DNA from 3 places in the Photobacterium sp. 1_MG-2023 genome. Region 1 is predicted to be linked to each of the others. Evidence: riboswitches for the same ligand, from Rfam matches in the RefSeq annotation. Region 1 holds a riboswitch; each other region holds the start of a gene.
What was found. Region 1 has a riboswitch for thiamine pyrophosphate ahead of thiC (phosphomethylpyrimidine synthase ThiC). Riboswitches for the same ligand answer to the same signal wherever they lie in the genome.

Region 1 (4,210 bases):
ACCACAGCGATACTGGAGACGCCGGTCTGCCAGACTGCATCGACATTGGTCAGGTCAATGCCGCCAATCGCAACGGTCGGGAATCGGCCCCCAACGGTCGCCAGATGTTCTGATAACTGCGCAACGCCTTGCGGCGGGGTCGGCATCTCTTTGGTCGGGGTCGGGAAAATATGGCCAATCGCCACATAACTGGGTGCGATCGCCATACCACGCTGAAGCTCTGTTGCGGTGCGGGTTGAAACGCCCAGACGGATCCCGGCAGCCCGCAATGCATCCAAATCAGCAATATCCAGATCATCCTGTCCCAGATGCACACCATACGCACCGTGCCTCAGAGCAAGCTGCCAGTAATCATTGATAAACACCTGCGCCTGATACGCCCGTCCCAGACGGATGGCCTCAACGATTTGTGCTTCCAGTTCAGGATGCGCCGGCTCCTTGATGCGTAGCTGAACGGTTTTCACCCCTAACGGCAACAACTGAGCAATCCAGCGAACATCATCCACCACGGGATAGAGCGGCCCGATGCCGCCCTCCATCGCAGGAAATCCCTGTTTTACATCACCACTCATGCCTGTTCCGCCTCATGGTTTTTTGCCTGATGATACAGCTCGCTGCCTTTCTCACGGAATTCCTCAGCCTTCTGACGCATCCCTTCCAGCGGATCCTCAAGCATCTGAATCACCAGCGCTTCTTCATTCGCTTTGGCGTACTCGCGCACTTCCTGAGAGATTTTCATCGAACAGAATTTCGGACCGCACATCGAGCAAAAATGCGCGACTTTGCCGGATTCCTGCGGCAGCGTTTCATCGTGATAAGCACGGGCAGTATCCGGGTCGAGGCCCAGATTGAACTGATCTTCCCAGCGGAACTCGAACCGCGCCTTAGACAGCGCATTGTCACGTACCTGTGCCCCCGGATGGCCTTTCGCCAGATCCGCAGCATGCGCACAGAGTTTGTAGGTGATCAGGCCGGTTTTGACGTCATCCTTATTGGGCAGACCTAAGTGCTCCTTCGGCGTGACGTAGCACAACATGGCACAGCCATACCAGCCAATCATGGCCGCGCCGATCCCCGAAGTGATGTGGTCATAACCCGGTGCAATATCCGTGGTCAGCGGGCCCAGAGTGTAGAAAGGCGCTTCATCGCAGTGTTTGAGCTGCTCTTCCATGTTCTCTTTGATCAGATGCATCGGGACATGCCCCGGCCCTTCAATCATCACCTGAACATCGTATTCCCACGCAATTTTGGTCAGCTCACCCAAAGTTCGAAGTTCACTGAACTGCGCTTCATCGTTCGCATCGGCCACCGAGCCCGGACGCAGACCATCGCCGAGTGACAGGGAAATATCGTACTGGGCACAGATCTCGCAAATCTCGCGGAAATGCTCATACAGGAAGCTTTCTTTGTGATGGGCCAGGCACCATTTCGCCATGATGGAGCCCCCACGGGATACGATGCCCGTGACACGTTTCGCTGTCATCGGTACAAACCGCAGCAAGACACCGGCATGAATGGTGAAATAGTCGACGCCCTGTTCTGCTTGCTCCAGCAAAGTATCGCGGAACACTTCCCAGGTCAGGTTCTCGGCAATACCGTTCACTTTCTCCAGCGCCTGATACATGGGCACCGTGCCGATAGGCACCGGACTGTTGCGAATGATCCACTCTCGCGTTTCGTGGATATTACGTCCGGTCGACAGATCCATCACGGTATCGCCGCCCCAACGGGTCGACCAGACCAGCTTCTCTACTTCTTCTTCAATGGAAGACGTCACCGCAGAGTTACCGATGTTGGCATTCACTTTCACCAGAAAGTTCCGGCCGATAATCATCGGCTCAGACTCCGGGTGGTTGATGTTCGATGGAATAATCGCCCGACCTTCGGCAACTTCTTTACGTACAAATTCAGGGGTAATGTCTTTAGGCAGGTTGGCCCCGAAGCTTTGTCCCGGGTGCTGCTGATTGAGGACCTCATCCCGGTAACGGGCGCGACCCATATTTTCGCGAATTGCGATATATTCCATTTCCGGTGTGATGATCCCCTGGCGGGCATAATGCATCTGTGTCACACACTGACCTGTCTGAGCGCGACGGACGCGGGCACGATGCGAAAAACGAAGCTCATCCAACGTGTCATCCGCCAGACGTTCTTTGGTGTACGCTGAACTCAGCTCATCCAGCAGTTCGGTATCGCTTCGTTCTTCAATCCAGGATTCACGAAGTTTCGGCAAGCCCTGATAGATATCAATGGCCTGTGCAGGGTCGGTATAAAAGCCGGAGGTGTCGTAGACACGAATCGGCTCATTCGGTTCAAAGATGGGGTTATTTTTATCACCACCGACTAATGAATCAGCCTGAGAAATTTCCCGCATGCCGACACGGATATCGTCCCGGCTGCCGATTACATAGATTTTTCGTGAATTGGGATAGGCTTGGGTGGTGAGAGAATCAATGAATTGTTTCGCTTCCAGTCTCGCTTGTTTGCGACTCGACATAGCAATTTCCTTTTATCCATTTCAGGGAAGTTGCTTGGCGGATGGGCGCGTAAACAAGAGGCAGACACAAGTAGGGCGTGTCGCATCGTCTGATACAGCTGCTATCACGAAAAGATAGCAAGGCAGAAGATTTTTCTCTTGTTCCCTTCGCAGATACTAATCTGATCAGGTTCAACGGATCCCGCGATGCGGTCTCAGCCAGTTGGCACTCCGACAAGTTGAGCAACGAGTATATGCAAGACAGCGGCTTCCAGCAAGCAGCAGCTGATGTTTTATCCACTCAGCGGATCACCAGCAGATCGCAGTCGAGCTTCTGAGCCAGATGATGATGAAGATCGTTCAACCAGAGTATCTCGTGCCGGGTACGGCCAATAATCACCAGTTCAGCCTTCACCTGATGGGCCAGCTTTGTGATTTGTGCTGCGATATCACCATCTGCCAGATGAATCGCCCGAACAGGTTGCGGTGAATGCTGCGCCAGCCCAGACAGTTGTTTCATCCGTTTTTGCTGCTGTGCGTTGTGTGCTTCTTCCAGTTGTAATTCTATATCCAGAAAACTGACCTCCCCGACACCTGGTTCGACATAGCCCAGAAAGTAATCCGCCTGATGATGTGAGGCAATCACACCGGCTTTCACCACCTGCTGTTTCGCCTGCGGATGATCCGGATTCACCGCCAGCAATACGCTCTTATACAGCCTCATCAGATCTCCTTCACCATCATTCTTTTTTACCTGCTTTCAGGCATTCAACATGGGCTCCATTTCATGCTATTAGTATGGCTGAACATTTTATTGTCAGAGAAAACCTATGAATCAATTGATGACGCTGAGTTTCATTGCCGCAGGCGGTGCTTTCGGTGCCTGCAGCCGTTACCTCATTGCTGAGCTCTGCGTAGTCCTGTTCGGACGGGGATTTCCTTACGGCACACTGGCGGTCAATGTGATCGGCTCCCTGATCATGGGTGCTCTGATGTCTGCGCTGAACCAAGGCTGGATTGCTGCAACCCCGTGGCGGCCGCTGATCGGTCTGGGCTTTCTGGGTGCACTCACGACCTTTTCCACCTTTTCAATGGACAACCTGATTCTGCTTCAACAAGGCGCTCTGATGAAAGCTGGACTGAATATACTGCTCAATGTCGCCCTGAGCCTGCTTGCCTGTTTTCTGGGGTATCAGTTGCTCCAGCGTGGATAATGCTGCTGATTGCCTTGTAACGCCGAGGACACACGACATCGACCTCGTTCAGAAACGGGCTTCACTTCGCAGGGGATGACGGACGATCGGACTGGCGTTCCAGCGGGCTGGCGCTCCAGCCGCCGACATCAGCGCAACGCGCTGAATATCAGAAACGACAAAGCCCCGTCCGGAGACGAGGCTTTTAAATTTGGCAGGGGATGACGGATTCGAACCGCCGACATTCGGTTTTGGAGACCGACGTTCTACCGGACTGAACTAATCCCCTAGAAGTGATGAGTATTGTATACAGCTTGACGAGAATTACCAGCCCTAGATCCTGAAAATGATTCATTGCTTTATCAAGCGCTTATAAAAACAGCAGCTTGACGTCGCTTTCAATCCAGCATTCCGGTCCGCAGTACTTTTCGGAAGTCCTGATACAAAAAAGCCCCAGTCTTTCGACGGGGACGCCTAGTCAAGGGCTTCTAAGAAGTGGCGGAGCGGACGGGACTCGAACCCGCGACCCCCGGCGTGACAG
Region 2 (4,210 bases), on a different contig from region 1:
TGCAGGAGTAACCGGCAGGCCAGCGGCAGATTCAGAAAGACGTGCGCCAGCAAAATCCCGTTCAGACCATAAATACTGAACGGGAGTTTCATCTCCAGCCCGGCCAATCCTTGTGCCAGCAGGCCGCTGTTGCCGTAAATCGCCAGCAAGCCAAATACAGCCACCAGTACCGGCAGCACCACGGTCATCGCGAACAGTCGCAATAGCAGGGACCGGCCCGGAAACCGCCGCCGCGACAGGGCATAAGCCACTGGGATGGCAGGGATGAGGCTCAGCAGAGTCGAGAGCAGTGCTTGTTTGAAGCTGAACGCGGTGACATGGCGCAGATAGGGATCCTGCCAGAGGGCCAGTGGGTGTAATTCCGTGGCTTGTCCGAGCAGGGCGCTGAGCGCCCCGCCGACGAGAAGCAGAATCAGCCCGGCACTCATCACGCCGGGCAGGCTGGAACGGGAGAGTAACAAGAGAAAACCTATACGATTACTGTGTCAGTGCGGTTTGCCATTCGCGGACCCAGGCTTTGCGTTCTTTGGCGACTTCATCTGCGCTGAACTCCAGTGCTTTGGCCGGACGCGTCAGCGTGCTGAAACCTTCCGGCAGGGCTTCATCGGTCACCGGATACATCCAGTTGCCTGTCGGGATCACGGACTGGAATCCAGGCGTCAGAATAAAGTTCAGGAACTGATCGGCCAGCGCGTTGTTTTGGGTGTTTTTCAGCTTGGCTGCGACTTCAACCTGCATATAGTGTCCTTCGCTGAAATTGGCAGCTTTATACTTGCCTTCATTCTCGGCAATCAGATGATACGCCGGTGAAGTGGTATACGAGAGCACCAGATCCGTCTCACCATTGAGGAACATGTTATAGGCCTCAGACCAGCCTTTGGTGACGGTGACGGTTTTCTTCGCCAGTTGTTGCCAGGCTTGGGTCGCCTGATCACCATAAACGGATTTCACCCACAGCATCAGACCCTGACCCGGCGTAGAGGTGCGTGGATCCTGATAAATCAGGTTCAGATCGTCGCGTGTCACCAGCTCTTTCAGGCTGCTGGGGGGATTTTTCAGTTTTTCGCTGTCGTAGATGAAGGCGAAATAACCGTAATCAAAAGGGACAAAGGTATCGTCTTTCCAGCCACCCGGAATGGTCACGGCTGAAGTATCTGTGGTGCTGGTGGCCAGCAGACCGGTTTTCTTAGCCTCGGTCATCAGGTTGTTGTCCAGACCCAGCAGAACATCTGCTTTGGTCCCTTTGCCTTCCAGGCGAACTCGGTTGAGGATGGAGACGCCATCATCCAGCGCGACAAACTGCAGGTCGCAACCACATTCTTTTTCGAATGCTTTTTCAATGGCCGGTCCTGGTCCCCAGTCGGCAGTAAACGAACTGTAGGTATACACGGTTAAGGTGGGTTGTGCGGCGGCCGCTGAAGTTGCCGCAACCATGAAAGGTAAAGCTGTAATGAGGTGTTTCACAAAGCGCTCCTGAGTCCTGACGGGCAGGGAATTCCAATTTCTTCAAGAAGGCGCGGCGTCGAGTGAGCGGTGTGTCCCGGAAAGGCCCGGCAAGATGCAAAGCGGTGCTTTCCGTTTCTCAATTCCTACGCCAGCATGACCTGGTTCAGGTTCGATGGGTCCCGTGTATTCTCCTGTGACGGGTGAACAACACGATCTCAGTCGGATGACTCCCCATGAGAACGGCTCTCATTGTAAACGGGGCTGCGCACCTTTGCCAGCCACAATGCTGCGTCTGGCCAAAGCTTTGACCCAAGGTCAGACAAAGTATCTTGCGGGATCAGCGAGCTTCGTTGAGCCGCCAGTCGTAGTCATAGACGGGTTTGTTCAGGGTGACGGGCTGTTCACGATACTGGTTCAGGTGCTGCTGTAAGTCTGGCAGGGCGCCGAAGTCAGACTGATACCAGTCATAAATCGAGGATAATCGGACTTTGCCGCCGGATTCCTGAACACCTTTAGGGCTGTTGATGAAGCGCGTGGCAGCGGCTTCGAGCTGCGCGTTGAGATTGCTGGCGTTCATTGCTTCCGGTTGCAGATCCGGACACCCCAGACTGGCACAGTTCACAACATAATGAATGCGTTTGTCCTGCCAGATCGGCCGCAGAATTCTGTGTTCGATATCGTTCAGCGACAGTTGCTTCCCATCAATGGTGATCAGCTTTTCATCCCAGGGACCGAAGCTGAGAAATCCGCCCAGTTTGGTGATTGAACTGATCGGATAGTTGTCCAGAATCACCTTCACCGTCAGTGCGTTGTAGAGGTTGACCCAGTAAGCAAACTGCTCATTTCGGTTCAGCTGGCGTGGATCTTGCGCCGTCAGGGTGTCCAGATAATCGTTCAGCACGACTTTATCGGCTGTTGTCACGGCGGCATAACGGAAACGGGTTTGCTGCGGTGCCACAACCAGATAATGATCCAGCAGGTGTTGCCATGCGGCATGATCAACTGTCGTTGTACTCCGGGTTTGAGTGGCTTGCCAGAATGGCCAGAGATCAGCCTTGGGGGCGGCGAAAGCCGGGAAACTCAGGCTGAGAAAACTCAGTAAGAGGAATGTGGGAACAGATAGCTTGCGAAGAAGCATGGGAACACCTATGTCTGTGAGCGATACCCAACAGACCGTGATGCGCACGGATTCTTTCTGATATCTGGGGGTAAAAAAACACCCTGCCGAAGCAGGGTGCCAGAGTCAATCAGAAAGATGGGCGATCAGGCCAGAAATGCCGGGATCTTGCTTTCATAATCTGCGATTTTATCTTCGTGCTGCAATGTCAGCCCGATGTTGTCCAGACCGTTCAGCAGGCAGTGGCGGCGGAACGCGTCGATTTCAAACGAATACGATTTGCCATTGGCGGTGACCGTCATGGTTTCCAGATCGACTGTGATCTCCGCGCCTTCATTGGCTTCGACATACTGGAACAGTTCATCGACTTCAGCTTCGGTCAGGCGAACCGGGACCATCTGGTTGTTGATCGAGTTGCCGTAGAAAATGTCGGCAAAGCTCGGCGCGATCATGACTTTAATCCCGTAATCTGCCAGCGACCACGGGGCGTGCTCACGAGAGGACCCGCAGCCGAAGTTTTCACGGGCCAGCAAAATGCTTGCCCCCTGATAACGCGGGTCGTTCAGCACGAATTCCGGATTCGGCTGCTCACCGGCATCGTCCAGAAATCGCCAGTCATGAAACAAATGTTTACCAAACCCAATCCGGTTTACTTTCTGTAAAAACTGTTTCGGAATGATGGCGTCGGTGTCGACGTTTGCGGCATCCAGCGGCACCACCAGTCCGGTATGTTGTTTGATTCCTGCCATGGTTTTCTTCCTTCTCTGTTAGGCGGTGGCGACGGTTTTTGGATCCAGCTCGCGGATATCCACGAAGTGACCTGCACAGGCGGCAGCAGCTGCCATGGCTGGGCTGACCAGATGAGTCCGGCCATCACGGCCCTGACGACCTTCAAAGTTCCGGTTACTGGTGGACGCGCAGCGCTCCCCGGGACCCAAGCGGTCGTTGTTCATGGCCAGACACATGGAGCAACCCGGCAGACGCCATTCAAAACCGGCTTCGATGAAGATTTTATCCAACCCTTCTTTTTCCGCCTGCGCTTTCACCTGTTCAGAACCCGGGACGACCAGCGCCTGAACATTGGCTGCAACTTTGCGCCCTTTCGCGACGGCGGCCGCGGCCCGCATATCTTCGATGCGAGAGTTGGTACAGGAACCAATGAAAACTTTATCAACCGGAAAATCAGCCAGCTTTTTCCCGGCTTCCAGACCCATATATGCCAGCGCTTTGGATGCAGAAGCACGCTCGACCGGATCGCTGAAGCTTTCCGGTGCCGGAATCGGTGCATCGACAGCAATCACTTGTCCCGGGTTGGTGCCCCAGGTGACTTGAGGTTTGATGCTTTGTGCATCCAGCGTCACCACTTTGTCGAACTGGGCATCCGGATCTGATTTCAGGGTTTGCCAGTAGGCCACGGCGGCGTCGAAATCGGCACCGGTCGGGGCAAATTTGCGGTCCTTGATGTAATCAAAGGTAGTTTGATCCGGCGCGATCAGACCCGCTTTGGCACCCAGCTCAATCGCCATGTTACAGACTGTCATCCGGCCTTCCATCGTCAGATCAGTGATGGCTTCACCACAGAATTCGACCACATAGCCGGTACCGCCGGCTGCCGTGGTTTCGCCAATGATGGCCAGAATAATGTCT
Region 3 (4,210 bases), on a different contig from region 1:
TGTCATCACCGCGAACTATGGTCTGGATATGGCTGGTTGGGAAGATGGTCTGATGCATGATGGTCAGGTCTATCCGCGTTCTGAAATGGCCAACACCACGCTGTGGGGGAACGCATGGCAAAACATCTGGGAATGGGGCGTCGCAGATCGCGCTTATAATCTGGCCAACAACGATTATAAAGTCGTCTATAACCATGCCTCTCATCTGTATTTCGACCACCCGTACGAGCCCGATCCAAACGAGCGCGGCTACTACTGGGCACCGCGGTTTACTGATACCCGGAAAACCTTTGGCTATATGCCGGATGATGTCTTTGCCAATGCAGACTTCACCCGTGCCGGTGCACCAATTACAAAAGAAGAAGTTGTGGCTTCTGCTGGTGTGAAAAAACTCCTGAAGCCTGAAAATGTACTCGGTCTTCAGGGCTCTCTGTGGGCGGAAACGGTGCGTACGGAAGATCAGTTTGAAGGCATGACCTTCCCGCGTGTGCTGGGTCTGGCTGAACGTGCCTGGCATACAGCGAGTTGGGAAGCCAACGATAATGCTGGTATTCCGGCCGATGAAGCAGCACGGAACAGCGACTACAATCACTTCGCCAACCTGCTGGGCCAGAAAGTTCTGCCGAAACTGGAACAGGCTGGTATTGCTTTCAACCTGCCAGTACCTGGTGGTGTGATTGAAAATGGCGTGCTCAAAGCAAATACCACGTTCCCAGGACTGACCATTGAGTTCTCGGCCGATCAAGGCGCAAGCTGGCAAACCTTTGATGTCCTGAACCCACCCGCAGCTTCGGCCGGTGTTCAGATCAGAACGGTTTCCGGCCAGCGGACCAGCCGTGTTGCAACGGTAAATTAATCTGGCAATCCATGAATCAAAGAGCTCCGGGCAGGAGCTCTTTTCATTTCATAGAGCATCATTTATCGGGGTTCTGCCCACACTGCAAATTCATTCCCGCTGGGCTCGGTAAAATGGAAGCGCCTTCCGCCGGGAAAATCAAAAATGGGCCGGATAATCTGACCACCAGCTGCAATGACTTGCTGCTCAGTCGCCTCCAGGTCATCACTGAACAACACAATGAGCGCCGCCCCTTGCGAGGCATCCGATTTCAAAGGCGCAGCATAAAATCCGCCATCCAGCCCCTGATCAGAAAACGCGGTATATTCGTCACCGTAATCTGTAAACGACCAGCCAAAAACCGACTGAAAAAAATCTTTTGTTTTCTGAATATCGCGGGCAGGAAACTCTACATAATTAATTTTATGGTGAATATTCACAAGCTTGCTCCGGTTTAATTGGGTTACCGATATCATAGGCTGAAATCACCAGGAATAAATCACTCAGACAAATTTCGCGTAATTCTTTTGCTTTCATGGAAAAAACAAGGTTAGAATGGCCGCGCGATAACAAGCTTGAGAGATTATTCTTCAGCGTCACAACCGTTATCAGAGAATCAAAGTAACGTTAGTCGGGGAGCCGGAAGGCTGAGACCACATTGTGGGACCCGTTGAACCTGATCCAGTTAGCACTGGCGGAGGGAACTAGCAGATAGCCTGCCACCGAAACTGCCAATAACATGGTCCTTTCGAATCGGCTCACTGGCGACTGTACGTCACCCCTGCCCATCAAACTGGTATTGATGCAAAGGGAAGCAGATGAACAAGCCAGCACAAAGCCAACACTCTTCGAACTGCAACACAACGCCTATCGTTCTGACAATCGCCGGATCCGACAGTGGTGGCGGCGCTGGTATACAGGCCGATATCAAAGCGATTTCCGCGACGGGTGGATATGCGTGCTCTGTCATCACAGCCCTGACCGCCCAAAATACGCTGGGAGTTACCGACATCTTTCCTGTCTCTCCTGATTTTATTGAAGCGCAATTAGATGCAGTTTTTAGTGATCTGAATGTCAAAGCAGTCAAAATTGGGATGCTCAGTGACGCCGGTGTCATTGAGGCGGTGGCCCGAAAACTACGCCAGTACCAGCCCGAACACATCGTGCTTGATCCAGTGATGGTGGCCACCAGCGGTGATCTGCTGCTGGAAACCAAAGCCATCACGACGCTGAAATCTGAACTTCTGCCTTTAGCAACCCTCATCACCCCCAATTTACCGGAGGCGATTGCGCTCACCAGGTCAGATAATCATGCGGCACCAGTTCCCTCTGTTGACTCAAGTGACAGAGAGACAATCATTGCACAATTACAATCACTCAATACCGAGGCAGTGCTACTCAAGGGCGGTCACTGGGAAACCGAAAGCCAGAGCACGGATTACCTGCTCACCAAAAGTGACACTGTCACCTTCAGTGCCCAGCGCATTCAGACCCAAAACACCCATGGCACGGGCTGCACATTATCTGCTGCAATTGCCTCTTATCTCGCTCAGGGATACACACTCACCGGTGCCGTCGCAGAAGCGAAAAACTACCTGACTTTAGCGCTGAAATTTGCCGACCAGTTAAAGATTGGTCAGGGTCATGGCCCGGTCCATCATTTTCATGCATTTCAACCGCAATCCGGGGATCTTGCATGATCACGCAGGCGAGCCAAATGAACCGAGAAATACAGGGACCTGGCGTGCATTTGTCTGAGGTCAATCTTCATTTCCCGAATGCCTCCAGCCCTTTGTTCGAGCAACTGTCTTTGACCTTGTCTCCCGGCCAGTGGCACTGCATTCTTGGTCAGAGCGGCTGCGGAAAAACGACTTTACTGAGGCTTCTGGCCAATCTGTTGCCAGAAGATGTTCAGTACCGCGGACAGGTCACAACGTTTGACGGCAACCCGGTCAGCCCGCAGATCGCTTACATGGCGCAGCAAGATCTACTGCTGCCCTGGCTGAACGTGATGGATAACGTCTGTTTCAGTTATCGACTCCGGTATCGAAAAGTGAATCCCCAAACTCAGACACGTGCCATGCACTTGCTGGCACAGGTCGGGTTAGCTGATTATGCGCAAGCCAGCCCGTCCCAGCTCTCCGGCGGAATGCGCCAACGCGTCGCTTTAGTCCGGACACTGATGCAGGAAAAACCCATTGTCATCATGGATGAGCCATTTTCAGCACTGGATGCCGTCACGCGCTACAAACTTCAGGAGCTGGCCGCAGAACTCCTGCAGAACCGGACCGTGCTCCTGATTACACATGACCCGCAAGAAGCGCTGCGGCTGGGTCATCATCTGTTTTTGATGCAGGGGAAACCAGCCCGTCTTACCGCCTTCGGGGCACCTGAGGGAGAAATTCCCAGGCCCATCAACGCAGTCATGGCAGATGCACAACACCAATTGATGACAAAGCTGGCCGTGATGGGAAATGAAGATGACTAAATTGATCACGCAGGCTCCCATCGGACAACCTCGTTCATTTGTCAAAACCACTGGCGGGCTGTTGCAGCATCCGGCGTTCCGGGTTGTCATCACGCTGCTGATACTCGGATTGGCTTGGCAGGCGGTTGTGGTGATGTTTCAATTGCCGGGATTTATCCTGCCCGAGCCTCTGGCAGTCTTCAACAAACTGATTCAACGGCACGATGTTCTGTTCCGGCATGCCTGGGTGACGGCCACTGAGATTTTTTTGGGGCTGCTCACCGGGCTCACTTTCGGCCTGTTTTGTGCCCTGTTGATGTTACTGTTTACGCCGGTACGACGCTGGTTGCTACCCGTATTAATTGCCAGCCAGGCTATACCTGTCTTTGCGCTGGCACCGATTCTGATGCTTTGGCTGGGCTACGGCATTGCATCCAAAGTTGTTATGGCTGCCATCATCATCTTTTTCCCGGTCACCACTTGCTGTTTTGACGGATTACGCCACACCCCGCAGGGGTATCTGGACTTAGCCAAAACCATGAATGCCACCCGTTGGCAAATCCTCTGGCATATCCGATTACCTGCAGCCCTACCCGCACTGGCATCCGGGATTCGCGTCGCGGTTGTTGTCGCGCCAATTGGTGCCGTAGTTGGCGAATGGGTTGGAGCCAGCGAAGGATTGGGCTACCTGATGCTGCAGGCAAATGCCCGGATGATGATTGACGAAATGTTTGCCGCCTTGCTGGTCCTGGCCGGGTTATCCGTCGCACTGTACTTCATCACAGATGCACTCTTAAAAAAAGCCATCCCTTGGTTGTCTGAAAACAGCCAGTCTGACTCTTAATTCATTTACAAAGGAAATTCACATGACTAATTTCCCGGCGCGTACTGCGCTCGCGATTGCCGTA

Region 2: another riboswitch for thiamine pyrophosphate. It lies ahead of thiB (thiamine ABC transporter substrate binding subunit); the one in region 1 lies ahead of thiC (phosphomethylpyrimidine synthase ThiC).
Region 3: another riboswitch for thiamine pyrophosphate. It lies ahead of thiD (bifunctional hydroxymethylpyrimidine kinase/phosphomethylpyrimidine kinase); the one in region 1 lies ahead of thiC (phosphomethylpyrimidine synthase ThiC).

The regions. Positions count from the first base shown of each region.
Region 1 is NZ_JAUORR010000027.1:19-4,228, reverse strand. Features, by position in the region: gene thiE (thiamine phosphate synthase) at 1-572, opposite strand, end outside; gene thiC (phosphomethylpyrimidine synthase ThiC) at 569-2,497, opposite strand; TPP riboswitch at 2,623-2,720, opposite strand; gene Q4579_RS18645 (universal stress protein) at 2,778-3,200, opposite strand; gene crcB (fluoride efflux transporter CrcB) at 3,307-3,690, shown strand; tRNA gene Q4579_RS18635 (tRNA-Trp) at 3,882-3,958, opposite strand.
Region 2 is NZ_JAUORR010000018.1:37,076-41,285, reverse strand. Features, by position in the region: gene thiP (thiamine/thiamine pyrophosphate ABC transporter permease ThiP) at 1-440, opposite strand, end outside; gene thiB (thiamine ABC transporter substrate binding subunit) at 478-1,434, opposite strand; TPP riboswitch at 1,569-1,690, opposite strand; gene Q4579_RS15445 (DUF547 domain-containing protein) at 1,784-2,584, opposite strand; gene leuD (3-isopropylmalate dehydratase small subunit) at 2,710-3,312, opposite strand; gene leuC (3-isopropylmalate dehydratase large subunit) at 3,331-4,210, opposite strand, start outside.
Region 3 is NZ_JAUORR010000010.1:88,006-92,215, reverse strand. Features, by position in the region: gene Q4579_RS10895 (family 20 glycosylhydrolase) at 1-856, shown strand, start outside; gene Q4579_RS10890 (VOC family protein) at 919-1,275, opposite strand; TPP riboswitch at 1,458-1,555, shown strand; gene thiD (bifunctional hydroxymethylpyrimidine kinase/phosphomethylpyrimidine kinase) at 1,654-2,535, shown strand; gene Q4579_RS10880 (ABC transporter ATP-binding protein) at 2,553-3,323, shown strand; gene Q4579_RS10875 (ABC transporter permease) at 3,310-4,146, shown strand; gene Q4579_RS10870 (ABC transporter substrate-binding protein) at 4,169-4,210, shown strand, end outside.